Regions from separate parts of the Leptolyngbya sp. O-77 genome, predicted to be linked through region 2. Evidence: riboswitches for the same ligand, from Rfam matches in the RefSeq annotation. Region 2 holds a riboswitch; the other holds the start of a gene.
What was found. Region 2 has a riboswitch for thiamine pyrophosphate ahead of thiC (phosphomethylpyrimidine synthase). Riboswitches for the same ligand answer to the same signal wherever they lie in the genome.

Region 1: another riboswitch for thiamine pyrophosphate. It lies ahead of O77CONTIG1_RS20750 (sodium:solute symporter family transporter); the one in region 2 lies ahead of thiC (phosphomethylpyrimidine synthase).

What each region holds. Positions count from the first base shown of each region.
Region 1 is NZ_AP017367.1:4,912,532-4,924,822, reverse strand. It holds gene mgtE (magnesium transporter) at 1-733, shown strand, start outside; gene O77CONTIG1_RS20795 (cation:proton antiporter subunit C) at 1,034-1,423, shown strand; gene O77CONTIG1_RS20790 (cation:proton antiporter) at 1,411-2,940, shown strand; gene O77CONTIG1_RS20785 (cation:proton antiporter) at 2,997-3,323, shown strand; gene O77CONTIG1_RS20780 (hypothetical protein) at 3,320-3,583, shown strand; gene O77CONTIG1_RS20775 (monovalent cation/H(+) antiporter subunit G) at 3,629-4,015, shown strand; gene O77CONTIG1_RS20770 (DUF4040 domain-containing protein) at 4,090-4,671, shown strand; gene O77CONTIG1_RS20765 (Na(+)/H(+) antiporter subunit B) at 4,668-5,330, shown strand; gene O77CONTIG1_RS20760 (YkvA family protein) at 5,551-5,847, opposite strand; gene O77CONTIG1_RS24930 (hypothetical protein) at 6,196-6,366, shown strand; gene O77CONTIG1_RS20755 (Uma2 family endonuclease) at 6,420-7,136, opposite strand; TPP riboswitch at 7,227-7,351, shown strand; gene O77CONTIG1_RS20750 (sodium:solute symporter family transporter) at 7,656-9,146, shown strand; gene O77CONTIG1_RS20745 (DUF4126 domain-containing protein) at 9,271-9,894, shown strand; gene O77CONTIG1_RS27265 (calcium-binding protein) at 9,916-12,291, opposite strand, start outside.
Region 2 is NZ_AP017367.1:886,780-899,070, reverse strand. It holds partial or broken gene O77CONTIG1_RS26605 (cobaltochelatase subunit CobN) at 1-787, opposite strand, end outside; gene O77CONTIG1_RS03820 (hybrid sensor histidine kinase/response regulator) at 1,253-3,025, shown strand; gene O77CONTIG1_RS03815 (chlorophyll a/b-binding protein) at 3,197-3,403, opposite strand; gene O77CONTIG1_RS03810 (hypothetical protein) at 3,675-4,535, shown strand; TPP riboswitch at 4,662-4,759, shown strand; gene thiC (phosphomethylpyrimidine synthase) at 4,767-6,140, shown strand; gene O77CONTIG1_RS25945 (L,D-transpeptidase) at 6,230-6,922, shown strand; gene O77CONTIG1_RS03795 (Uma2 family endonuclease) at 6,977-7,720, opposite strand; gene argS (arginine--tRNA ligase) at 7,867-9,627, shown strand; gene O77CONTIG1_RS03785 (TIGR04222 domain-containing membrane protein) at 9,729-11,336, opposite strand; gene O77CONTIG1_RS03780 (alpha/beta fold hydrolase) at 11,667-12,291, shown strand, end outside.

The DNA of each region.
Region 1 (12,291 bases), 1.5 Mb from region 2:
TGCACGAGCCGATGTAGACCAGGAAGAAGTGGCGCGGCTGATTCAGCGCTATGACCTGCTGGCACTGCCGATTGTGGATCAGGAGGGCATTCTGCTGGGCGTGGTTACGGTAGACGATGTCATCGACATTTTAGAAGAGGAAGCAACTGAGGATATTTACGCCATCGGCGGCGTGCGGGCTGAAGGCGAAAGCTACTTCGACAGCGGCTTTTTGTCAATCTTGAAAAAGCGATCGCCCTGGCTGTTGGTGCTGGTGGTGACAAATATTGCCACTGTGTTCATCATGTCGCGGTACGAAGAAGTGCTGGACAGCGTGGTGGAACTCGCCTTCTTTACGCCGCTGCTCATCGATACGGGCGGTAATATCGGGGCGCAGTCTTCTACGGTGCTGATTCGCGGGCTGAGTACCGACGAGTTGCGAAACAAGAAGCCTGTGCGGGTTATTTTGCGAGAACTGTTCGCTGGGGCTGCGCTGGGGCTGGTGTTGGCGGTGCTGGTGTTGGGCATTGCGATGGTGTTTGTCGGCAAGGTGGAGATTGGGCTGACGGTGGGTCTCAGTCTGATTGCGATCGCTGCTCTGGCTGCCACAGTCGGCACACTGCTGCCCTATCTGTTTCACAAAATGGGCTTTGACCCAGCGTTTATGGCATCGCCGTTCATCACCACCGTTGCCGACATCTTAGGCATTTTAATCTACCTCAACATCGCCAAACTACTGCTCAACATTGGCTAGCTATCTCCGGCTGGATATCTCTAACTGGATATCTCTAACTGGATATTTTTAACTGGATATCCCCAACTGGCTATCTCCGCCTAGACATCTTCAGCCGGGTTTCTATGCCCTTACAAAAAGTTCATATTCTCAGACACCGAGAACCAATCATAGTATGATTGCTATCAATGGGTATTTGATGATTGAATTAAGTCTATAGTTTTGGCTCGCTCTAGACAGCATGGGTTGAAACCATTGCCGCAGGGATTGGGCTGCGGCAGCGCTAAAGGGGTCAGGCTTGATTTGGACAAGGAGGATGCTGTGTTAGAGGCCTTTGTAATTGCCACCATTTTGTGTGGGTTCTTTGGCATCGTCTTCAAAAAGAATCTGGTGATGAAAATCATCTCGATGGACGTGATGAGTACAGGCGTGATCGCCTACTACGTGCTGATTGCTTCGCGAGAGGGCTTGAAAACGCCAATTCTGACCGAGGGACTGGACAGCGCAGCAACAGCCTATGCCGACCCCGTGCCCCAAGCCGTGATTTTGACCGCAATCGTGATTGGATTCTCGATCCAAGCGCTGATGCTGGTTGGCATCATGAAACTGGCGAGAGACAACCCCATTTTGGAGGCCAACGAGATTGAAAGGGGGGAACACGCCATGAACCATCTCGCCGGCCTCTTGGAGGGGGTTCAATGGGGTGGATGAGCGGGTTTTCGTTTAGCAGCCCGATTGCCACAGATCTGAGCATTAGCAACACCACGATGAGTCGTTTGACCATTGGCTGGGTGGCGTTGCCGCTGTTTGCTGGATTTGTGGTGTACCTGATACCCCGTCTGGCTCGCCCTCTGGCGCTGGCAGCAGCACTCGCCTCTGCGGTTTACGCCACACTGCTGTTTTTGCGCGAAGTGCCGCTCAGCTTTGGGCTGCTGGATCGGTTTGGCGTGACGCTGCTACTCGACCCGCTCAGCGGATTTTTCATTTTCACCAACGCGCTGGTGACCGCAGCCGTGATTCTCTACTGCTGGGATACAGGCAAGTCGGCGTTTTTTTATACTCAGCTCACGATTTTGCACGGCAGCGTCAACGCAGCGTTTGCCTGTGCTGATTTTATGAGTCTCTACGTGGCGCTGGAGGTAATCAGCATTGCGGCGTTTCTGCTGATTGCCTATCCCCGGAGCGATCGCTCGATTTGGGTGGGCTTGCGCTATCTCTTTGTCAGCAATACGGCAATGCTGTTTTACCTGATGGGGGCGGTGCTGGTCTACCAAGCGAATCACTCCTTTGCCTACAGCGGGCTGAGCCGTGCGCCACTAGAGGCGATCGCCCTGATTTTTCTGGGGCTGCTGGTCAAGGGCGGTGTGTTTGTGGCAGGGCTGTGGCTGCCACTCACGCATTCCGAATCAGAATCGCCTGTGTCGGCGCTGCTGTCGGGCGTGGTGGTGAAGGCAGGGATTTACCCGCTGATGCGCTGTGCCCTGCTGCTGCCGGAAATCGACCCCGATGGTGCGGGTGTTTGGCGTGGGGGACGGGCCTTGCTGGGCGTAGCCTATGCAGTGTTTGAAAAAGACACCAAGCGCCTGCTGGCGTTTAGCACTGTCTCGCAGTTGGGCTTTGTGCTGGCGGCACCGGAGGTGGGCGGCTTCTATGCGCTGACGCACGGACTGGTGAAGTCGTCCTTATTCTTGCTGGCAGGCAACCTGCCCAGTCGCAGTTTCAAGGAGCTACACCAGGTGCCGATTCGCAGGTCGCTGTGGATTGCGCTGGCGATCGCTAGTTTCTCAATTTCTGGGTTTCCGCTGCTGTCGGGCTTTGGCGCAAAAGTGCTGACGATGAAAAGCCTGCTGCCGTGGCAGGTCGTTGGCATGAATCTGGCAGCCGTCGGAACGGCGATCGCCTTTGCAAAATTTATCTTTCTGCCCCATCGCTCATTTCCACCAGACTCCCAGAGCCAGCCGCTCAAGCCCGGATTTTGGGCGGCGATGCTGTTGCTACTGGGTGGATTGGTGCTGGCTAATGCGGTCTACTACGAAGCGTATACGGTCGAAAATATCCTGAAGCCGCTGCTCATTATTGGAATTGCCTGGATTGTCCACAAGCTGATCTTCCGGCAAGCAAATGTCAAACTTCCCCGCACGGCTGAAAAGTTTGAGCATTTAATCGGCGGCATGAGCTTAATGTTAATCCTCGTATTCTGGATGGTCTTTGCATGGGTGGCAAACTAGCTCGGCAGCTTATCTTAAGGCTCACAATTTGGTTTTTGCTCACCGCAAATTTGAGCTTGGCAAATATCGTGATCGGCGTGACTGTGGCGCTGCTGCTGCCCCGGGGTGATACCGGCCGAGACGACCGCCTCAGCGAATGGCTGCGGGTGGTGTTCAAGGTTTTCGCATCTATTCCTCAAGCCTATGCCGAAGCCTTGGAGATGATTCTTCGTCCCCACAAACGGGAGGAAATTGTCTTGCAGCATGTGCAGCCTCGGCGATCGCCCCATCTTCTGTTTCTAGACATTTTTCTGATTACCTTCACACCCAAAACCATTGTGTTGAAATATCACGAAGCGGGATGGTTTGAAGTGCATCGTGTTAAGCGGGGGAGCGGATCATGAACTTGATACTCATGATTATGCTGGCGGCGCTGCTGATCCCAATTTACGAAGCGTGGCAAGACGATAATATCTGGCAGAAAATGTTGGCTTTTGCCAGCATCGCCACCAAAACTTCGATCATGATTTTGATCGTGTCGATTTTGCAAGACGACTGGATGATTGGCGTAGTAGGTGTGCTAATTCTCAGTGTGGGAAATGCAGGCTTGATGTTGCTGGCTCACGTCATCAAGCGGTTGAACGATCTCTCGCAAACCCTTTAGAAAAAAACCACCCCAAATTGCACCGCATCTGATTAGAAACCTGTCATGATCAACGCACCAGTGATTAACACTTTGGTCAATGTTTTAAGCTACGGCTGCATCGGGCTGGGGCTGGTCTTCTGGTTTTGGGGTACCTGGCCGCTGGTGGGCGATCGCTCTGTTCTTTACAAGCTGCACAGCCTCTCGATCGCCGACACGCTGGGGTCGCTCAGCATCGTCTTTGGGCTGTTGCTAAAAATTCCCCGCGAGTGGCCGCTGCTGCTGCTGGCCATCTTCTCATTGGCGCTATGGAACACCATGCTGGGCTATGTGCTGGCCTACTGCGCCAGCGACCTGCCCGCCGAAGAACGCTGGGGAGAGGCTGTAGAGCCGTTTAGCAGCATGACGAGTAGCTTGACGAACGAGCCGCAGACTGATCGGGGGGACGCATGATGCCACACAGCATATTCGGACCCCACGACGAATACGTGTACGCAATTACGGCGCTTCTGCCTCTGTCCGCTGCCATGCTGGTGTTTCAGGTGAATCCCTACCATGCGCTGGTGATTCGCGGCATTCTGGGCGCAGTGGCGGCCCTGGTATACACGCTGCTGGGCGCAGCAGATGTGGCGCTGACGGAGGCAATGGTGGGCACGATGCTGGCGGTAACGCTTTACGCGGTGGCCGTCCGTTCCTCAATGGTGCTGCGGCTGGGCGTGCTAAAGGATGAGGCGATCGCCCTTCGCCTGTTGCCAGAGGCATCTGACCAACCCTCCAATCCATCATCGCCCTTGCCGATTGAATCTCCCCTCAAGTCGCTCATCGATGACCTCCGGATCACATTTGGGAAATACCATCTGCGACTGGAGCTAATTCCCTATCTCAGCCCAGAAGATTTGCAGCAGGCGCTCCTCGAAAAGGAGGTGCATCTCACCTGCACCCAGCTTGAGGCAGACGACTCATCTACCCCGCACGATGTCGCGGTCAAGACGGCCTACCAGACAGCCACGCGCCTCCGCCGCATCTACGACATCTTGCAAGCCGAGTTGCCGTCTTCCCCGGCGATCGCCTACGTTGGCCCACCCACTCCCGGAGCAAAGCAGCCATGATCTGGATTTATCTGCTGGCAGGCGTTGCCATTTTTTTGAAAATCCTGCTGATGCCCCAGCCTGCCCCTAGTGAACTGGAGTTTTCCATCGTTGAAGCCATCGTGCAAGATAGCGGCGTGCCCAACGCCGTCACGGGCATCATCTTTCGCAATCGGCTCTACGACACCATCTTTGAAGTCGTGGTGTTCACCATTGCTATCATGGGAGCCTATTTCCTACTGGCAAACGAAAAGCCTTCGGCTAAGTTTCGCCGCTTTACCGACGAACCCTCCATCGTGCTGGCGCGGCTGGGCGCGACGATCGCCGCCCTGGTGGGCATTGAACTGGCGATTCGCGGACACCTCAGCCCCGGCGGCGGTTTTGCGGCTGGTGTGGCAGGCGGCACGGCCATCGGACTGGTGGCAATCACATCCTCTTCAGAACTGATGCAGAGCATCTACCAACGCTGGCACACCGCCCGCTGGGAAAAAATCTCGGTGATGATTTTCATCGTGCTAGCTGTGATGACGCTGGTGGGACTCGAACTGCCGCACGGCGAACTGGGCAGCCTGGTTAGCGGCGGCGTGATTCCCATTCTGAATATTTTGGTGGCGCTGAAAGTGGCGCTGGGTTCCTGGGCAGTCATCTTAGTATTTATCCGCTATCGAGGTTTGCTGTAGCAAGGCTTAACAATCAAGGCTTTGAGAGTCAAATTCTTGTAATACAAGCAGAGAGCCGATTCCAAGTTGAGAATCGACTCTCTGCAACAACTCTAGCCTGAGTTTTTATCTCGAAGCCTCACCCTTCGCTCTCGATTGCTGGGAAAAAACTTAATTGTGAAGGGCGATCGCCTGTTTCTAGAACAGACGCTTTCAGTAGCAACGACGAGAAGATGAAATCTTAGTCGATGGACACTGCTTGCACATCTACAGGCGTGTCCGCAGACGCAACCTGCTCAGAATCCACCACTTCTTTCTTGTTTTTCACGCGCTCGATCAGCAGTTGAGAAACTTCTGTGAACAGCAGCGTGATAATGATCGCATCATCAATTTGACCGATGATGGGAATGAAATCGGGCGCGATGTCAAACGGCATAACGATATATGCAATCGTGCCTAAGATAATCCACCAGCGGTATTTGGGATTGCGAATGACATCGCGATACCAGTCGTAGAGACTTTGCAGGGAGAACGCCATCGGGAATGTCCTTTACTCAACATCTTCATTCTGCGAGATTGTGCCTGCGCTGTAGAGTGGGAAAAACCGTCTGCGTTGGGATAGGAACCCCACCCACTCTCGGTCTAGCTCCGCAGGAGGATGCGTTCCAAGCTTCTGTAGCTTAAGATACAAAATGGAAGTTTATTCGATATGATTAGAGGTGAGCCAATTTTTCAGCCTGTTTGAACGCTGAAACGGCTGCCCCCCAAGGCACAAAAAAAGATTCGCACATGCCCCTGCTGCCCAAGTTCGCCATACTTGGCTGCATCAAGCATGGTGACAGGTTTGGATGTGCCTCCTGATCGTTGATTTACCAGGAGGTTCGCAATGCGAAATCTAAAATCTGACTGCTCCAGTTTGCTTGCTTCTGATGCTTCACTTCGAGATCGCCTGCCCGTGATCGCGGGCGATCGCCATGAACTAGGCTCCATCCGCCATCTTGCCCTGCCGCGCCATCTGCATCCCAACTATCAGCACTGGCATTGGCTCAGCCGCTGAGCCTGATTCGCAAATCAGGGCCGTAAGCTGAACAATGCTAGTGGGCGATCGCCCTATTCCAGTCCTTCCAGTAGCTCCGTCGGGTCGATGCCGCGCCGCCGCAGTTGCTCCAGGAGGAGCTGGGTGCGCTGGCGTTCGGCAGCGAGTTCTGCTTCTGCCTGGGCTGCGCGTTCTTCAGGCGTGGGGTAGCGATCGCCCGCTTCAGAATACCAGTACAGCCATTCCCGCGTGATGCCTAGGTACGTGCCGCGATCGCGCCCCAGCCCCAGCCCAATTTCCGGCATCCACAGGGGATTGTCGCGCTGGAGCGTGTACACACCGTCTTGCAGGCGGTAGATTTCTAGCGGCGGTTTGCGGCGGCGGCGCGTGGAATAAACGGCGTAGTATTTCACGCCCATCTCAGCATAAAAGGCTTTTTTGCTGCTGTATTCGCCCCGATACTTGCGCGAGACAACCTCCAGCACCAGCACTGGAACGATGTTCTGCTCCTCCCACAGCACATAGCTAAGGCGCAATTCTTCGTCTACAATCCGCTCCACGCCCAGGCTCAAAAAGCCGTCGGGGACGATGGCTGGCTCCTCCGGGTCGTAGTAGATGCCCATGTCTACGCCAAAAAACCAGTCCTGCCGATCGGCCCAGATCTGGGCCAGGATTGCTTTCAACAAACCGGGCATCAGGTCTTGGAGTTCGTTATCCACGGGCGTTTCGTCGGAGTCGGGCAGTTCTTCGGACGAGGGCAGGCAGAGGCGCGGATCGTAGAACTTAAGCATGGCAGCGGAGTGAGAGCAACAGCGCGAGGGGCTTGAGAGCGCGTGACTTGATTCTAGCGGCTGAGAAACGGTCGCTCAATGATAGAATGCTTCTCAAGCTAGGGGTGCCTGCCTTGTCTGAATCAAGACATGAATCAAGACAGAGCGGGCTGAGATTACACCCTTGGAACCTGAGACTGGGTTATGCCAGCGGAGGGAAGCGAGGTTTGCATCGACGACATCCGAAGGGTTGGCAGAATTAGGTGAGTGAAATGGGTGGGGGCGATCGCCCTCTACCCTACCCCAAGCTGCCCTCCAATCTATTCACGTCACCGTTCGCGATCGCGTCTTCAACATCAGTCCGGTCAATTCGCGCAAGCATCCGAGTTGCATTCACGAGGGCTTGCGTAAATCCTGGCAAAAACCTGCAAGGACAGACTAGATTCAGCGACACTCGCTTGCAAACAAGCTGCGACAATCCCCAAGACCAAACCAGCCTCTAGCGACTTTACCGAACAATTCCCAGAGGAGGGTTTGAGCATGTCGGTTCAATCTGTGGCACTGCTGGTGACGCTGGCGACGGCGGGCGGGTTTGCCTTGCTGGGGCTGGTGCGGGCTAGCCAGCAGACGATGAGCTTAGAAGATTACATGGTCAGCCGCAATCGGTTTGGCCCGTGGATGTCGTTTGCCACTGTGGTTGCGTCGGCGCTGGGCGTGTGGATTTTGTTTAGTCCGCCCCAGGTGGGAGCCAGCAGCGGCATTGCGGGCATCGTTGGCTATTGCCTGGGGTCAGCGGCTCCGCTGGCGCTGTTTACCCAAATCGGCCCGCGCCTGCGCCGAATTTTGCCGCAGGGTCACTCGCTCAACGAGTTTGTGCTGTATCGCTTTGGCAATGCGATGTATCTGCTAGCGCTGGGCGTGATTGTGTTTTATATGTTCATCTACCTGGCGGCAGAACTGACGGCGATCGCCAAAGCGGTGCAAATCCTAGCAGACGTGCCCCTCGGCTGGACGGCGCTGGTGGTCATCGCCGCAACGTTCGTCTACACCACCTACGGCGGCTTGGGCGCAACGATTTTCACCGACGCGATCCAGTTTGCGGTGATGGTGCCGCTGCTGCTAATCAGCTTTGGGGTAGCGCTGGTGGCGATGGGCGGCTGGGAAGCGGCACTGCAACCCGTGCGGCTGAATGCACCCCAGTTACTCTCGCTGGGAAATATAGACGGCATCAAGTTTGGCGCAACCCTGGTGCTGGCAATTGTTGCTGCTGAGGTGTTTAACCAGGCAAACTGGCAGCGGGTCTACGCCAGCCGCACCGACAAGACCGTACAGCAATCGTTTCTGGGTTCCGCCGTGATCATTCTGCCGCTGCTGATGGTAGCGGGGGCGCTGGGGCTGCTGGCGGCCAGCTTGGGCTTCACGGACGATCGCGCTTTCTTTTCTCTGTTGCAGCAGCTTGCTTTGCCGCTGTGGTTCACGGTGCTGGTGCTGGTGCTGGCGCTGGCGCTGGTGATGAGTACGCTGTCTTCTTTGCTGAATGGCATTGCCAGCGTGTTTACCATTGACTTGATTCGCCTGTTTCCGCAAATGCAGACCAGCGGACTGCTGCGAGCGTCGCGGCTGCTAACGGTGGCAGTGGGGCTTCCGGCGATCGCCATCGCAGCGCGGGGCTTCGACGTGCTGTATCTGTTTCTGCTGGCGGATCTGGTCTGCGCCGGAGCCCTGTTTCCGGTCGTTTGGGGCCTCTACTCTCGCCGCATCACAGGCAAAACGGCGTTCCTCAGCGCGATCGCAGGCATCGGCGCGGGTGCCCTGTTTTTCCCAAAGCCCGACTTTTCGCCCTGGAACAGTCTGCCCTTTGCGGGCGACCTGCTGGTGAGCTTTGCCGTGGCGATCGCCGTTTCTGCTGGAATAGCCCTCCTTGGAAGTGCGATCGCCCCTCGTGCGGCACAATTTGATTTTGCCACCCTGGGCGATCGTAGCCGCGCCTACGCCGCTCTCGCACCCGATCAGATTAACATCAGCAAGTAGGGGCTTCCAGCAATTCTTGATTTTGGATTTGTAATTTTTGGATTTGTAATTTTTAAACTGCCAGTCAAGCATCTGTACCCCAAGCCTCCACGACCTCAGCCCTGCACTACGCCGACCCCCCTAAATGGACTGGAACCTCATCATCGACCTCTGCATCGGCATCGGCCTCAGCGCGGCGGCTGGCTTTCGGCTGCTGGTTCCGTTTTTGGTGCTGAGCATGGCGGCGCTATTTGGGCATTTCCCCGTCACGCCCGATTTGCAGTGGGTGGATTCGTTCCCAGCCCTCCTGACGCTGGGCGTGGCGGTGCTGGTGGAGGTGATCGCCTACTTTGTGCCCTGGCTGGATACGCTGCTGGATTTGGTTGCCTTTCCCGCGTCGATTATTGCGGGGACACTGCTGACGGCGGCGTTCTCCAGCGGGCTAGACCCGTTTTTGGGGTGGAGTTTGGCGATTTTGGCGGGGGGTGGTGCGGCCGGCGCAATGCGGGGGCTGTCGGGGTTTTCGCGGCAGTTAACCACAATCTTCACAGGCGGACTGGCGAATTTTTTGATTACGTCGCTGGAAATCCTGATCGCGGTGGTGCTGTCGGTGCTGGCGATCGCCCTTCCGGGCGCAGCGATCGGCTTGCTCCTAGGACTGTTGGGGCTATTGGGGCGGCTATGGCTGCGAGTGCGGACAGGGCTGCTGGGACAGCCCGCGACGGAATTACCTGCGCCTGATTCCGACATGCTGCCCCCGTCCACCTGAAGCGACTGCTAAAACACGCTGCTAAATCACCAGGATATTCGTCGCCGCTAGCGCCGCGCCAATGGGGAGTTGAGCAATCTGCACCTGGGGAGCGCTGCCGCTGCCGTCGGGGTCAAAGAACAGGTTGCCCGTGCTGCGGTCGTAAATGAAGCGATCGCCTTCTCGAACGGCCCGCGTGCCTTGGCGTAGAAGCGTTGTGGGCAATGTCCCTGCTAAATCTGCGAGATTAAACTCGGCGGCGGGAACCCGCAGCACATCTTCACCGGGGCGAAAGTCAATCAGCGTGTCCAGTCCGTCGCTGCGGGTGGTAGATAGGTCAAAGGAGTCGCGACCTGCGCCGCCAGTCAGCGTGTCACGTCCTACGCCACCCACCAGCAGGTCGTTCCCCGCATTGCCGATCAGCACGTCATTTCCGGCTTCCCCTTTGAGCGTGTCATTCCCGCCCTCGCCGCGCAGGGTGTCGCCGCCGCCCCCCCCCAAGAGCAGGTTATCGGCTCCATTGCCAATGATCAGATTGCTCAGCCCATTGCCGCGCCCCGTGAGGGCATCGCCGCTGAGAGTGAGGTTTTCTACAGGATTGCCCAGCACCCAACTCACTAGAGCGATGATCGTATCAGCTCCTGCCCTGAGCAGTTCGATGACCCCATCGCCGAGGCTGGCTACGACATAGGTATCGTTGCCGCGACCGCCCTCCAGCGTGTCGTTGCCGCTGCCCCCATCCATCCAGTCGTGTCCGTCGAAGCCGCGCATCCGGTCGTGGCCGCCCATGCCCCTCAGCATGTTGCTGCGGGAATTGCCCAACATCCCGTTACGCAGTGCGTTGCCGATGCCCTCTAGCGCTGTGCCCTTCAGCGTCAGGTTTTCTACAGGGTCGGGCAGAGTGTAGCTGATGCTGGCTTCCACAGTGTCGATGCCGCCGTCGGCTTGCTCAATCACGCGATCGCCCGCATGATCCACCCTGTAGGTATCATTGCCCTTGCCGCCGACTAGCTCATCGGCCCCAGGGCCCCCGTCGAGGCGATCGCCCCCATCGTGCCCCATCAGCGTATCGTCGCCCGCACCACCCATCAGCGTGTCGCTGCCGTCGCCGCCGATTAACCGATCGTTGCCGTCGGTTCCCGCTAGGTTCAGCGGGTCAGACGGGCGGGGTGGTTCTGGCGACACAGTGCCCAAGTCTGGTTCTGCCCACCAGCGGGGATTGGCGCTCATGAAGGCTTGCAGGGCGGTATATTTGGGCGCATCGGTCTGATAAAGGCTCTCCATCATGCCCCAACTGCCCCATTTGCTGGGGCGGGCAATATCGACGAAATGATTGAACAGCGTGCCGCCTGACTCTTTCCAGCCGTCGAGCAGTTGTTGATAGAGTTCACCCATTTCGGGGCGACGGTTGAGCGCAATGAAAAACTCGGTCAACTGCGCGTCGTTTTCGATGCCCGACGTGCCGACGATGTGCTGCCCGCCTTCGTAGGCCACCAGTTGCAAATTGTGGCGCTTGGCCACGTCGGCATGGTACTTAAATAGGGCGATCGTGTCTTTGACGGAATCTTTGCTGTCGCCCAGCAGGCCGCCCTCGCGGAGGTGCTGAAAGGCTTTGGCAAAGCCGCCGTCGGGTTCCGAGAGCCAAGAGCGCACCGTGTTGGCGTGGGTGGGGCTGCCCAGATTGTTGCCAAAGTAGCCCGTAACGGCGTAGGCATCGACGGCTTTCCAGGCGGGTTCGTTGCCCTCAGCAACCCAGGCGGGCGTGTTTAGCGCATAGGTTTCTAGCCCCTTCCAGCCCGTTTGCGTAGCCAGCACAGCGATGACGCGATCTTGCGCTGCAAGGCGATTGCCACCGCTCTTTTCTGCAAAGGTGTCCTTCCAGATCTTGGCGGTCTGCGCCGCCCTCATGCCGTACCACTGCATCCAGCCGCCCTGCACGTCTTTGCCCCAGCGGGCTTCGGCCTGCGCCTGGGCATAGTGGGCCTGCTCAAACTGCCAGTTCCACACCTCGTTGGAAAATTCCACATACACTCGCAGGTTGGGGTCGAGATGGTCGCGCACGTAGGCGGCGAAGTTGGCGATGTATTCATCCGTTGCCTGGTGCGGCATGTTGAACCAGGGCGACACCTGCATTTCATTCGCCAGGGCCACCATTGTTTCCACCGATGCGCCCTTCCAGGCCCAGCTTGCGTCGGTCGGTTTGGGGCGATCGCGCCACTCGCGCTGGGTGGAATCGTTGGTCTCCATCCAGTCCATAAACCGCAGCGTGCCAAAGTTGCGAATCCGCTCCTGGAACGTGGGGTTAAAAATCAAACCCTGCGCCACCAAGGGCAGGTCATCTTCGTGATAAACGCGGATGTTTCGCAGGTAGTCGCCCGTTTTCTGCGGGTCGGTCGCGGTGATCGAGAGCAGAATGCC
Region 2 (12,291 bases):
GGCGCACCCAGGCGGCGGCCAGATCGGCGACAAACTGGAGGCGATCGCCCACCGCTTCATAGCCCACCACATCGGTTTCTAACCCATCATGCCGCGTTTGCACCGTTTTGAACGACACAGCCCGGCTGATGATCCGCCCGTCTACCTCTGGCAGCGCCACATTCATTGCCACATCGCGCGGCGACAGCCCCCGGCTTTGCACCTGCCACTGTTCCCGCGTGCCACCGCTGAGAATCACCTGAAGCACAGGCACATCCAGTTGCGTCCACAAATCTACATCCGGCGCATTGTCTTCCAGTCGAGCCAGCGAAAAGCTCGTCGTGTTCAGCACTACCTGCACGGGTTCTTCGCTCTGCGGCTGGAGCAGCGTCAGCAGTTCTGCCTGGACTTCTGGATCGCGCAGTGAGGAGACAAACACCGGAAGCGGTCGCATTCCCCGCGCGGAGAGCATTTCGCACAGCGTGTCAATGGGCTGCGTGTTACCCGCCAGGTAGTGGGCCCGATAGAAGAGGAGGGCGGCGTTTGGGGCGGGTGGGGGGGCAGACGTCTGCTTGCAGGGTTTGTTGTAGCTCCCTGTTCCTGGATATATGCCGATTTTGGGAACAGGTCGGGGGGGCGGTGGGTTAAAAGTCTGCCCAAAGTATTCGTCAGACAAAAATAGGAGAGCGTTGATCCAGTTTTCTTGTCCGCCTTCGGTGAGGTATTGCCAGAGGCGATGAACCGCGGTGAGGGGGGCAGTGGAATGGCTAAGCAGGTCGGGGTCGGGGCGATCGTCTCCGGGCAGCACAAACAGCGTTGCGCCCGTTTGGGCAACGGTTTGTTTCAGCACGTCTAGCCCGTAGGGCCAGTAGGCGCGTCCACCCAGCAGGCGCAGAATAATGACCTGGGCCTTGTTGAGGACTTCTTCAGCGTAGGTGTCGATGCTGAGCTGCTGCTGAAGCTGAAGCAAGCTGGCAACGCGCAGGACGGGAACGCCAGTAGGCAGATGGGGCAGGGCATGGGCAAGGCTCTGGATATCTGTGTCGGCGGCAGTAAGAAAGACGATGGGCGCGGGGCGTTTGCTCCAGAAAAATCACGCCTTCGGTGTCGGGGATTCCAGCCGCCGGGGCTGGCAGCTAGTCGATGCATAGTATTGTTGAAAAGCTATGCTCTGCGGTAAACATCTTTCAAGATCCTTATGCCTTTCAGGGCCAGGCAGACTCGCAGGATACCATAATGAACGGTTGTTAAACCCTTGGTCTAGAGTCCTATCGTGTCCCCTGCATCTCGTCTCCAGGCAGCGGAGAGAGATATGTTTCCGTTCCTGCTGCACCAATCTGATATGCCCACGCCCGAACCGTCGGTTGATTCTCTGATTTTGCCGCTGGCAGTACTGCATCAGCTTCAGGATTTGCTTCAACAGATGGCGCTGTGGGTTCAGTCCTCCGGTCAGTCCTCTGGGGAGGTGCTGCTGTTGAATGCGACGACGCTGCCGTTAGCAGTGCAGGCGCGACTGCTGGATGGCAAGCAGTTTATGGTGCTGGTGTCTCGTCCGTTTAGTGTGCTGCTGAGCGGCTGGCGGGCGCAGGAGGGTGGTGTGTCTGGCGGGCCTGGCGATTTGGATGTTGCTGAGCGATCGCAGCGGGTGGATTTGACCTTTGAGCCGGGGGCGATCGCCACCTTTTTGCAGACGCTAAGCAAGGGGTGTGAGGCGGATGCAGACCTGATGGCGGAGCTACAGGCAGCGGGCGATCGCCTCCAGCCTAACGACCCACTCGCCCAAACGGAATTTACCCGGCGACTGGTGGCGCTGTTGACAAATCGCGTTCTACTGCCAGAGCGCTCGTCGCTGGAGCAGCAGGTCGTTGCCCGTACCCACGATTTGCAGGAGGCGGTGCTGGCCGCCCAGACTGCGAACCGTGCCAAGAGTGAGTTTCTGGCTGCGGTTAGCCATGAACTGAGAACCCCGTTGACCACCATTATCGGCATGTCTGCAACGCTGCTGCGCTGGTCTTTGGGAGAACTGAGTCCGCGCCAGCGCAGCTTTTTGCAGACGATTCACGACAGCGGGCAGCACCTGCTAGAACTCATCAACGACATCCTTGACCTGTCACAAGTCGAGTCGGGGCGGGCCGTGCTAAAGCTGAGTCCGTTTTCGCTGACGATGATTGCCCAGCAGAGTATGAAGGCAGTCGAAGAAACGGCGATGAAGCAGGGGGTGGAGCTAATTTTGGACTTGCGAGTTGACCCTAGCCGCGATCGCTTTGTAGCTGATCCGCATCGGGTCAAGCAAATTTTGCTGAATCTGCTCAGCAATGCTGTAAAGTTTACTGCCGCGGGCGGCAAGGTAACGCTACGGGTGATGACCGATCCTCAACACGCCATATTCCAGGTGATCGACACGGGCATCGGCATTCCCGAACAGCAGCGCCCTTTGCTCTTCCAGAAATTTCAGCAGCTTGATAGCTCCTACCAGCGGCTCTATCAGGGCACAGGCTTGGGGCTAGCGCTAACCAAGCAACTCGTGGATCTGCACGGCGGGCGGATTATGGTCGATTCTACGGTGGGCGTGGGGTCGGTGTTTACGGTTCAGCTTCCGACCCGCTCAAAAGACGATGCAGCGGAGGCGACTGCGCCCATTCCGGCCTTGGATGGGCTGGGGCGCACCATTTTGGGGCGGGTGGTGCTGGTAGAAAATGATGAGCTAACGGCTAACATCATCTGCGACATGCTGACGGCCGCTGGCTATCAGGTGGTGTGGGTCTTGGAGGGGTCTACTGCCTTTAGCCAGATCGAGCTACTCCAGCCCGATGCCGTCATCGTTGATGTGCAATCGCCCGAAAATGCGGGTGCAGAGTTGATTCATAACTTGCGCCACAGCCCCCTTACTCGGCACTTAAAGGTGATTGCCCTGGCAAGCGATGAAGCCTCACCCTATGCTGCACCCGCGATCGCCGCTGCCGACGCTTGTATCAATAAGCCGATTCAGCCGGAAGCAGTATTGCCGAGAGTGCTGTCTCTGATGGCGATCGCCGAAATGCCCTAGCCTTGATAATCAGGAACCCGCAGTCTCAAAAACATCCTAAAAAAACATCCTAAAAACGACAACGAGAGCCAGACAGAAAATCCCTGCCTGACTCTCCTAAGCCATCTCTCAGCTTAGAGCGCTGCTTAAGGTTTAAAGCGCTACCTTAGGGCGCACCTGCTAACCAAACCCTTAGAGGCTTTGCAGAAGGCTCACCAACCCTTGGTGAGTGAGAACTTCTAGGAGCAGCATCGATACAAATCCAATCATTGCCAGACGACCGTTGAGCTTTTCAGCATATTCTGTGAAGCCTGTACGCACTTCGCTGTCCACATACATTTGCGGCTCAACGGCGTAAATATTTTGTCTACCTTGTTCTTCGGTAACAACGCCTCTCATTGCAAATCTCCTAAAAATCCTATGTAAATTAATGTAACAGTTTCGCTAAGAATTGTAAACACTTTTCAGGGATGGCGTTTATAAAGGCGATCGCCATAGACCAGCAAACAAACAAACAAACAAAACAGATGACCAGCCAATAACATTGCCGACTATTGCAAGATAGATGCGTCATTTTGTTTCTTGGGATATGGTGTAAGCAAGCTATAATCCTCGCTTTAGCTAATTTCTTGGCAACATTGCTCGACGATACGAACCCTACTAAACCGTTATGACCCATTCAGCCCACGATCCCGCCATTCTGGATGCCGTGGCATTGCTCAACAGCTACGGGTTCGACATGGACGGCTTCGCGGCGGATTACTTGGTGAGCTATTGGGCGGTGAACCATCCGGCCCATTGGATTCGGGCAGCCATCGTGGAAGCGCTCTATCAAGGACGCTACCGAGCTGTGTCGGTGGGGCAGATCTTGGCCGTGTGGCGGCGGCGCGGGCAGCCTATTCTTCACTACACGCCGGATTTTGAGCGAGTGGTGAGCGGTCGATTCGGTGGATTTGCAGTGGCATCGTCAGCAGGTGCTTCGGTTTCACCTGCCCCCGTGTCTCAGTTGCCTGCTTCTCAAACGCCCGATCGCCAGAACCAGTCCAGCCCCGCCCTTTCATCGGAAGCTGCACTGGATGAGATTAGCGGTGAGAGGAGATCTGTAAATGCTGAAACACCTGCTGATCGTCCTGAGTCGATTGCAGCCCCCCCCGTTTCAGGCTCCCAATCAGACCTCCAATCAGCGTATCAATCAGACCCTCAACCGGCTTCGCAGTCGAGCAGTGTGTCTGCGGCAGACGACGATCAATCAGACGCATCGGGCCCAACCAAAGACGAAGATTCTTTCGGCTGGTGGGGGCGGGGCAGTGTGGCCCAGAACCCAATCCATCAGTACGTGCCGATTATTCCCCGCATTGAAGCGTCGGCGTTTTATGCCAAACTGCGGGCCGTTGCCTGTGGCGGAGATGAGGCTGGCGAAGCAGGCGCAGTCCTTGTGGCAGACAGTCAGCGGCTGGCCCAATCTTCCATGTTGCGGAATAGCCCGCTGCTGGACAGCATGGAGCAAGCCCAGTTGGGTGAACAGAACTAGGCGACCAGAACCAGACGCGACCAGGACTGAACACCTGCGATCGAACGTTTTGCATCGAACGTTTTGCAAAGAATTCCTCTGTTTTGCAATCGGTTGCTTGGATTCTCCTGCCAGGGATGGTATAACAAACGCAGCTAGGGGTGCCTGAGCGGTTCAGGCTGAGATTACACCCTGAGAACCTGAGACTGGTTAGCACCAGCGGAGGGAAGCTGTTTATCTGAGGAACCAAATATGAGAGCATCCTGGGTCGCCAAGCGACGCGGACAGAGCAACGTGTCTCAAATGCACTTTGCTCGACAAGGCGTTGTGACGGAAGAAATGCAGTTTGTGGCGGAGCGTGAGCAGTTGCCTGTGGAGCTGATTCGCTCGGAAGTGGCGCGGGGACGGCTGATCATCCCTGCCAATATCAATCATGTGAACCTGGAGCCGATGGGCATTGGCATTGCCACGCGATGCAAGGTGAATGCCAATATTGGCGCGTCGCCCAACTCTTCCAGTTTGCAAGAAGAAGTGGACAAGCTGAAACTGGCGGTGAAATACGGTGCAGACACGGTGATGGACTTGTCTACGGGCGGCGGCGATCTGGATGCCATCCGATCGGCGATTATCGCTGCGTCGCCTGTGCCCATCGGCACGGTGCCGATTTATCAGGCGCTAGAGAGCGTCCACGGCAATATTGAAAAGCTGACCCCCGACGACTTTTTGCACGTCATCGAGACGCACGCACAGCAGGGTGTGGACTACATGACGATTCATGCAGGAATTTTGATTGAGCATTTGCCGCTGGTGCGCGATCGCCTCACGGGAATCGTCTCTCGCGGCGGCGGCATCATCGCCCGCTGGATGCTGGCGCACCACCAGCAAAACCCGCTCTATACGCACTTTCGGGACATCATCGAAATTTTCAAAAAGTACGACGTATCCTTCAGCTTGGGCGACTCGTTGCGTCCCGGTTGCCTGCACGATGCATCGGATGCGGCCCAGCTTGCGGAACTGAAAACGCTCGGTCATCTCACGCGCAAAGCATGGGAATCGGACGTGCAAGTGATGGTGGAAGGCCCGGGCCATGTCCCGATGGATCAAATCGAATTTAACGTGAAAAAGCAGATGGAGGAATGCTCCGAAGCACCGTTTTACGTCTTGGGGCCGCTCGTCACCGACATTGCACCCGGATACGACCACATCACCTCGGCGATTGGCGCAGCGCTGGCGGGATGGCATGGTACAGCGATGCTTTGCTACGTCACGCCGAAGGAGCATTTGGGGCTGCCCAATGCAGAAGACGTGCGAAACGGGCTGATTGCCTACAAAATCGCTGCCCACGCCGCTGATATCGCCCGCCATCGCCCCCATGCCCGCGATCGCGACGATGAGCTTTCTCGCGCCCGCTACCACTTCGACTGGAATCGCCAATTTGAACTGTCGCTCGATCCAGAACGCGCCCGCGAGTATCACGACGAAACCCTGCCCGCCGACATTTACAAAACCGCAGAGTTTTGCTCGATGTGCGGGCCGAAGTTTTGCCCGATGCAGACCAAGGTGGATGCGGAAGCGTTGACGGAGTTGGAAAAATTCCTGGCAAAGGAGCCTGCGATAGGGCGATGAAGGGGATAGAGGGTTGGCGTTGTGTCTCTCCTGCGCCAATCCTCTACGACTTTCCACGCTCAACCCCTGGGCTATACTAGGCTCAGCTTTTGCGTGGGGAGGCGGTGGTGCTGGTGCGTGGCGTTCGGCAATTAGCAAGGCGGTCAGCGAGGCGGTTAGCAATACAGTTTGCGGCGGGGCTGGTTTCTCCGGCAATAGTAGGTCTGGTGGGGCTACGTCCGGCGATCGCCAATCCGGGGAGCTTGGTCGAGTGGGGGTCGCTGCGAACTGAACCCGTCGTAGCGCCTGTTTCGCCGCCGCCCAGCACCATCCCCGGTGCGCCCGCCGTGACCTGGCCCGATGTCCTCGACTTGGGCGCTGCTGAGTCGTTTGTGCCAGAGCCAGAAGGGCGATCGCCCCTGTCGCTGGTGGTCGATCTGAGCGATCGCCGTGTGTATGTGTACGAAGAGGAGCGGGTGAAAACCAGCTTTCGCATTGCCGTGGGGCGGGCGGGCTGGGAAACACCAACGGGTCGCTACGAGGTCATCAGCATGGTGGAACACCCCACCTGGCAGCATCCGTTTACGGGCGAAATCGTGCCGCCCGGAAATGGCAACCCGCTGGGAGTCCGCTGGATCGGCTTCTGGACAGATGGGAAAAATACCATCGGCTTTCACGGCACGCCCAACGAGGAGACGATTGGACGTGCTGCCTCCCACGGCTGCATCCGCATGTATAACGATGATGTGATTGCCCTATTTGAAATGGTGCAGGTGGGTACGCCAGTCCATGTGGTTCCCTAATCGGGTTCCCTGGCGCAGAGTCTTCTAAAGCAGAGTTTCCTGAAGCAGCATCTCCTAAATCTGTTTGCTGCGCCGCGCTGCCAACTGCTGCACAAACTCGGCATGGGCAGAAGACTGAATGCCAGTCTGCAACCCCTGCATCACCTGCATCATGTTTCCCCCACAGAGCGCCGCTACATCCAGCCACAACCCTGGAAAGATGCGGCTGCGAATCATGCCATCGGCATCAGGCGGCAGCGCAAGATATTCACCCTCATTCAAAGAGAACCAGTCCAGCCCGTTTTCTAAGCTCCGCCACACGATGTATTCTTGAACCCCGTTGCGGCGATAGACCTGTTTTTTAGTATGGAGGTCGATGGAGGCGCTGCTGGCGGCAATTTCGACAATCAGTTCTGGTGCGCCCTCAACATAATCGTCTTCGCTGATCCGAGACTGTCCGCCCGCTGCGGGGTCAATCAGCAGCACGATGTCGGGCTGGGGTTCATTATCTAGGTCGAGCCGCACAGTTGGGTTGTCGCCCATTTCAACTCCTGGCGTTGCCATTTCGTAAGTGCCTAACCAGGTGATCAGCCAACCGTGAGGTTTTGCGTGACTCTTAAAGCGGAGGGCGGCGGGCACGTAGACGACTCCTTCGATCAGTTCGGCTTTTTTGAGATGGGGCATCGCCTCGTAGCGCCGCTCAAACTCGGCCCGCGAGAGATGGTCGCCGTTTTCCAGGGGTGGCAGCTTGGCGGAGGGGGGCAAGGTGGGGCGATTCCCATAGGGATCGTTTCGCGAATCGCGCTGGGTCTGCGTCATGATCGGGAGAGTTAACGTTTGTATATAATCACTACGGATGAAGCGCGTCCTGATGAAGCGCGTTCTGAGACGTGGGATCAGCCGTTTCACCAGAATTCTTCCTATTGTACGGTTGCTGCTCGGTTCCTCTGCCTGCCTAAAACGCCATGAATTCTACCCTTGCACTGTTGAGAAGCCGATTAGAAGCTGCGCTAGTTGCGGCGTTTGGGCCGGATTTGGCTGATGCTGACCCGGTACTGGTACCTGCCAGCAATCCCAAATTTGGGGACTATCAGGCCAATGGCGCAATGGGCCTGGCAAAACGACTGGGCATGGCTCCGAGGGCGATCGCCACTCAGCTTCTCGACCACCTCGACGTGTCCGACCTGTGCGACCCGCCAGAGGTGGCCGGGCCGGGCTTCATCAACCTGCGGCTCAAGACCGAGTATCTAGAAGCGCAGCTCAAGGCAATCCAGGCAGACCCGCGCCTCGGTGTTACGCCCATAGCCAACCCCAAGCGCGTCATCGTCGATTATCCCAGCCCCAACATCGCTAAGGAAATGCATGTGGGGCATCTGCGCCCCTGCGTCATTGGCGATGCCCTGGCGCGAATTCTGGAGTTTCTGGGGCACGACGTGCTGCGGCTGAGTCACATCGGCGACTGGGGCACGCCCTTTGGGATGCTGATTGCCTATTTGCGCGAAGCCTATCCCGATGCGCTGGCGGGCGGCGAATTAGATCTGGGCGACCTGGCAACGTTTTACCGGGCCGCCAAAAAGCGGTTTGACGAAGACACGGACTTTCAGGAAGCCGCGCGGCTGGCAGTGGTAAAGCTTCAGGCGGGCGATCCAGAAACGATTCAGGCCTGGAAAGTGGTCTGCGATTTGTCGAATCGCACGAATCGCAAAATCTTTGACCTGATGGGCCTGTCGCCCAAGATTCAGGAGCGGGGCGAATCTTTCTACAACCCGCTTTTGCCGGATGTGATTGCAGAACTGGATCGACTGGGGCTGCTGGTGGAAGATCAGGGCGCGAAGTGCGTGTTTTTAGAAGGCTTTACCAACAAGGAGGGGAAGCCGCTGCCGCTGATTGTGCAAAAGTCGGACGGGGGCTATAACTACGCCACGACAGACCTGGCGGCGATTCGCTATCGCGTGACAGAAGACCGGGCACAGCGGGTAATCTATCCCGTTGGTGCAGAACAAATCAATCACTTTGCCCAGATTTTTCAGGTGGGCAAGCGGGCGGGCTGGATTACCGATGAAACGGAGTTTGTGCATACACCGCTGGGCAATATTTTGGGCGAAGACGGCAAGAAGCTGAAAAGTCGATCCGGCGAGGCGGCGCGGCTGGTGGACTTGCTGGAGGAGGCGATCGCCCGGGCCCGCGCAGACTTGGAAGCTCGCTTGAAAGAAGAGAACCGCACCGAATCTGAGGACTTCATCGCCCATGTGGCCAACGTCGTCGGCATTGGCGCAATCAAATACGCCGACCTCAGCCAGAACCGCACCAGCAGCTACATCTTCAGCTATGACAAGATGCTGGCGCTGCAAGGCAACACCGCGCCCTACATGCTTTATGCCTACGTGCGGGTGCAGGGCATCAGCCGCAAGGGTGGAATTGACTTCGAGGCGCTGGGGGATAATAGCCGGGTCGTGCTGCAAGACGAGGCAGAGTTTGCACTGGCCAAGTCGCTGCTGCAATTTGACGAAGTGCTGAGCGCGGTGGAGGCCGACCTGCTGCCCAATCGCCTGTGCGAATATCTCTTCGACCTCAGCAAGATCTTTAACCAGTTCTACGACTGCTGCCCGATTTTGCAGGCCGACGAGCCGCAGCGCACCTCGCGGCTGAGCTTGGCAGACCTGACTGCCCGCACGATCAAGCTGGGGCTGTCGCTGTTGGGGATTCAAGTCCTGGAGCGGATGTAAAAAACGAAGAGAGAAGAACGAAGAACGAAGAGAGAAGAACGAAGAGAGAAGAACGAAGAAAGATTCTTCCCTTTTCTCTCTTCTCTCTTTCCTCTTCGTTTCTAGCCGCCACAGCCGCCACAGCCGCCACAGCCGCCACAGCCACCGCCGCCGTCGCCGCCCCCTCCGCCGCTATCACCACTCCAGCCGTCACTACCCCAGGAAGGATATCCGCCGTTACTCCCGGTTGGGGAAGCAGAGAAGAACGCAGTCCGCAGGCTGGCGAAATCTTTACCGCGCAGTGCTGTTGTTCCTGCTAGGGCAACGAGGAACGTCAGTTGAGTGGGCTGCATGACGCTGAGGTCGCTGGAGCGGGCGTTTACGCTAGGTTGGTGGGTTGCTCGAATCTGTTTTAAGGTGCGATCGCCATACCGACTCGCTAAGGGCGGCACTTGGAATAGGGCAATAACAACCAGCCACACAAAAATCATCATCAGGAGAAACCCGACGGGCCGCCCCCGCGAAATGCCGACCAACACTTTGGCAATGCCCAGCAGCAGCGGCAAGAGCAGCAGCGGCGTAGGATAAAGTCGCGCTTTGGCAGCCTGGGCAGGCGACAGGGCCAGTCCAAGCTCCTGTAGGCGCGATCGCAGGGTTTCGGTTGCTTGCACCGTATTCCGACGGAGGCTCGCCACCGTGGTTTTTTCCCCATTCATGCTTTCAAGAATCGCCCGCTCTAGTGGTTGCTGCGACGACTCTGGTGAAACCAGCGGAACTAAGAATTTTTCTTGGGTATCGATGCTGGGAGGCTGCGATCGCACCATGCTCACAATCGCCGTATCAATCGCCCGATCTGCCCCGCCGACCAGATAGGCAACTTCGTAGGGATCGAGCGTCGGCAGCGACTGTCCCTCCACGTTGCCGGGTTGTCGGAGCCATCGGCGCAGCGCCCATGCCACCAGCAGCGTGCTGCTCAGCGTAAAGAGATAAAACTGCAAAAACTCTGGGCCGCGAAGATTCAGGGGATTGGGAATGGGGGCGATCGCTGTGCAGCTTGTCATACCAAATGCCAGCACCAGCAGGCCGCCCAGAGCGACTGGAGACATCCGCACAGACCACCAGCCAGACTGCCAGATCGCCGCCCACCGGCCTGCCCAGTCTGGTCGAGGCAGCACCCAATGCTGCTGCACATTGACCCGGCGAAATTGCAAATCTCGCCCAAACCGCAGGCTCGGATCGGGCCAGATGTCTGGGGGCGGCGTTTCCCCAAACCAGGCTTCGTAGCTCTGCAAGGTTTTGCGATACCAGTCGTTAAACTTGTGGCGTTCGGTCTGGCCGCCCTGGGTCGGCTCGTGGTGCAGCGGCATTTGCAGCACCTGCGGACAAAACACCTCCCAGTAGGAGCGGCTGTAGGTGAGATGCTGATGCCACGCCTGATCCACCTGATCCGACGGCGTGACGGGATGCCCTGCACAGACTGCCAGAAACGCAAACTTTTTGTATTCCTCAATCACCCGCTGGGCATAGCGCAGAGACCAGCAATTGTCGCGGGCAAGGCGCTGGCTAAAGCTAAGCGCTGCACCAGGCTGGTCGAGCGAAAAGGCTTGCAGTCGGTTGTAGAGGGCTTGCTGTTGGGGCGTTGCCGCGTGGAGGGCGATCGCCCCCCGACCAGACCAGAGGGCAGCGCTAGAGAGATTTGAGGCATAGGGAAGATCTGGAGTATGGCTCATAGGCACCTAATCGTGTAGAAGAGGAGTGTAGAAAGGGTTCCCGATTGCTTTCGCTCTATTAAATTTTTCAGACGCGATTTGCCCGAAGAGATTTAGAATCTCTATCACTCAAGACTTGATATAAATACAGGCTGCACTGCTAGGCTTACGAAAATCGACCTTGAAGAATCGGTCTACAGCGTTTTTGAAGCTAGTGAGGTACGTGAATAGTCAAGAAGCGTTTGCCTCGTCAAGACTGTGCGTGCCTCACCCCGCAAGAAAATGCCGTATCACCAGCTATCAATTTCAGCTACCCATTTCAGCTACCCCTTTCAGCTATTAACTTCAAAAATGACAAACCAACTGATACCAAACGATTTTCCCGCCGACCCCCAACTTTCCCACCAGCGTTCCCAATCCGTCCTTACTCGCAACCATGTCATCGTTTCAGGACAGGGCACTCAGCCGATGCTGTTTGCCCACGGCTTTGGCTGCGACCAAAATATGTGGCGATTCGTTGCGCCAGCCTTCGCTGCCAACTATCAAATTGTGCTGTTTGACTATGTGGGATTGGGCAAGTCGGACTTGCGAGCCTACGACCCAGAGCGCTACAGTCGCTTGGAGGGCTACGCTCAGGATATACTGGAGATTTGTGAAGCGTTGGATCTACAGAATGTCGTGTTTGTAGGGCATTCGGTGAGCAGCGTGATTGGAATGCTGGCGGCGATGCAAGCCCCCCAGCGGTTTGAGCGGCTCATCCTGGTGGGGCCGTCGCCCTGCTATCTCAACGATCCGCCGGACTACTGTGGCGGTTTTGAGCGAGAGGATATTCTGGGATTGCTGGATCTGATGGATAAGAATTATCTCGGATGGGCTAGCTTTTTGGCTCCCGTTATCATGAAAAACGAACAGCGTCCCTCCCTCTCAAAGGAACTGGAAGAGAGCTTTTGCTCGACAGACCCAGTGATTGCGCGGC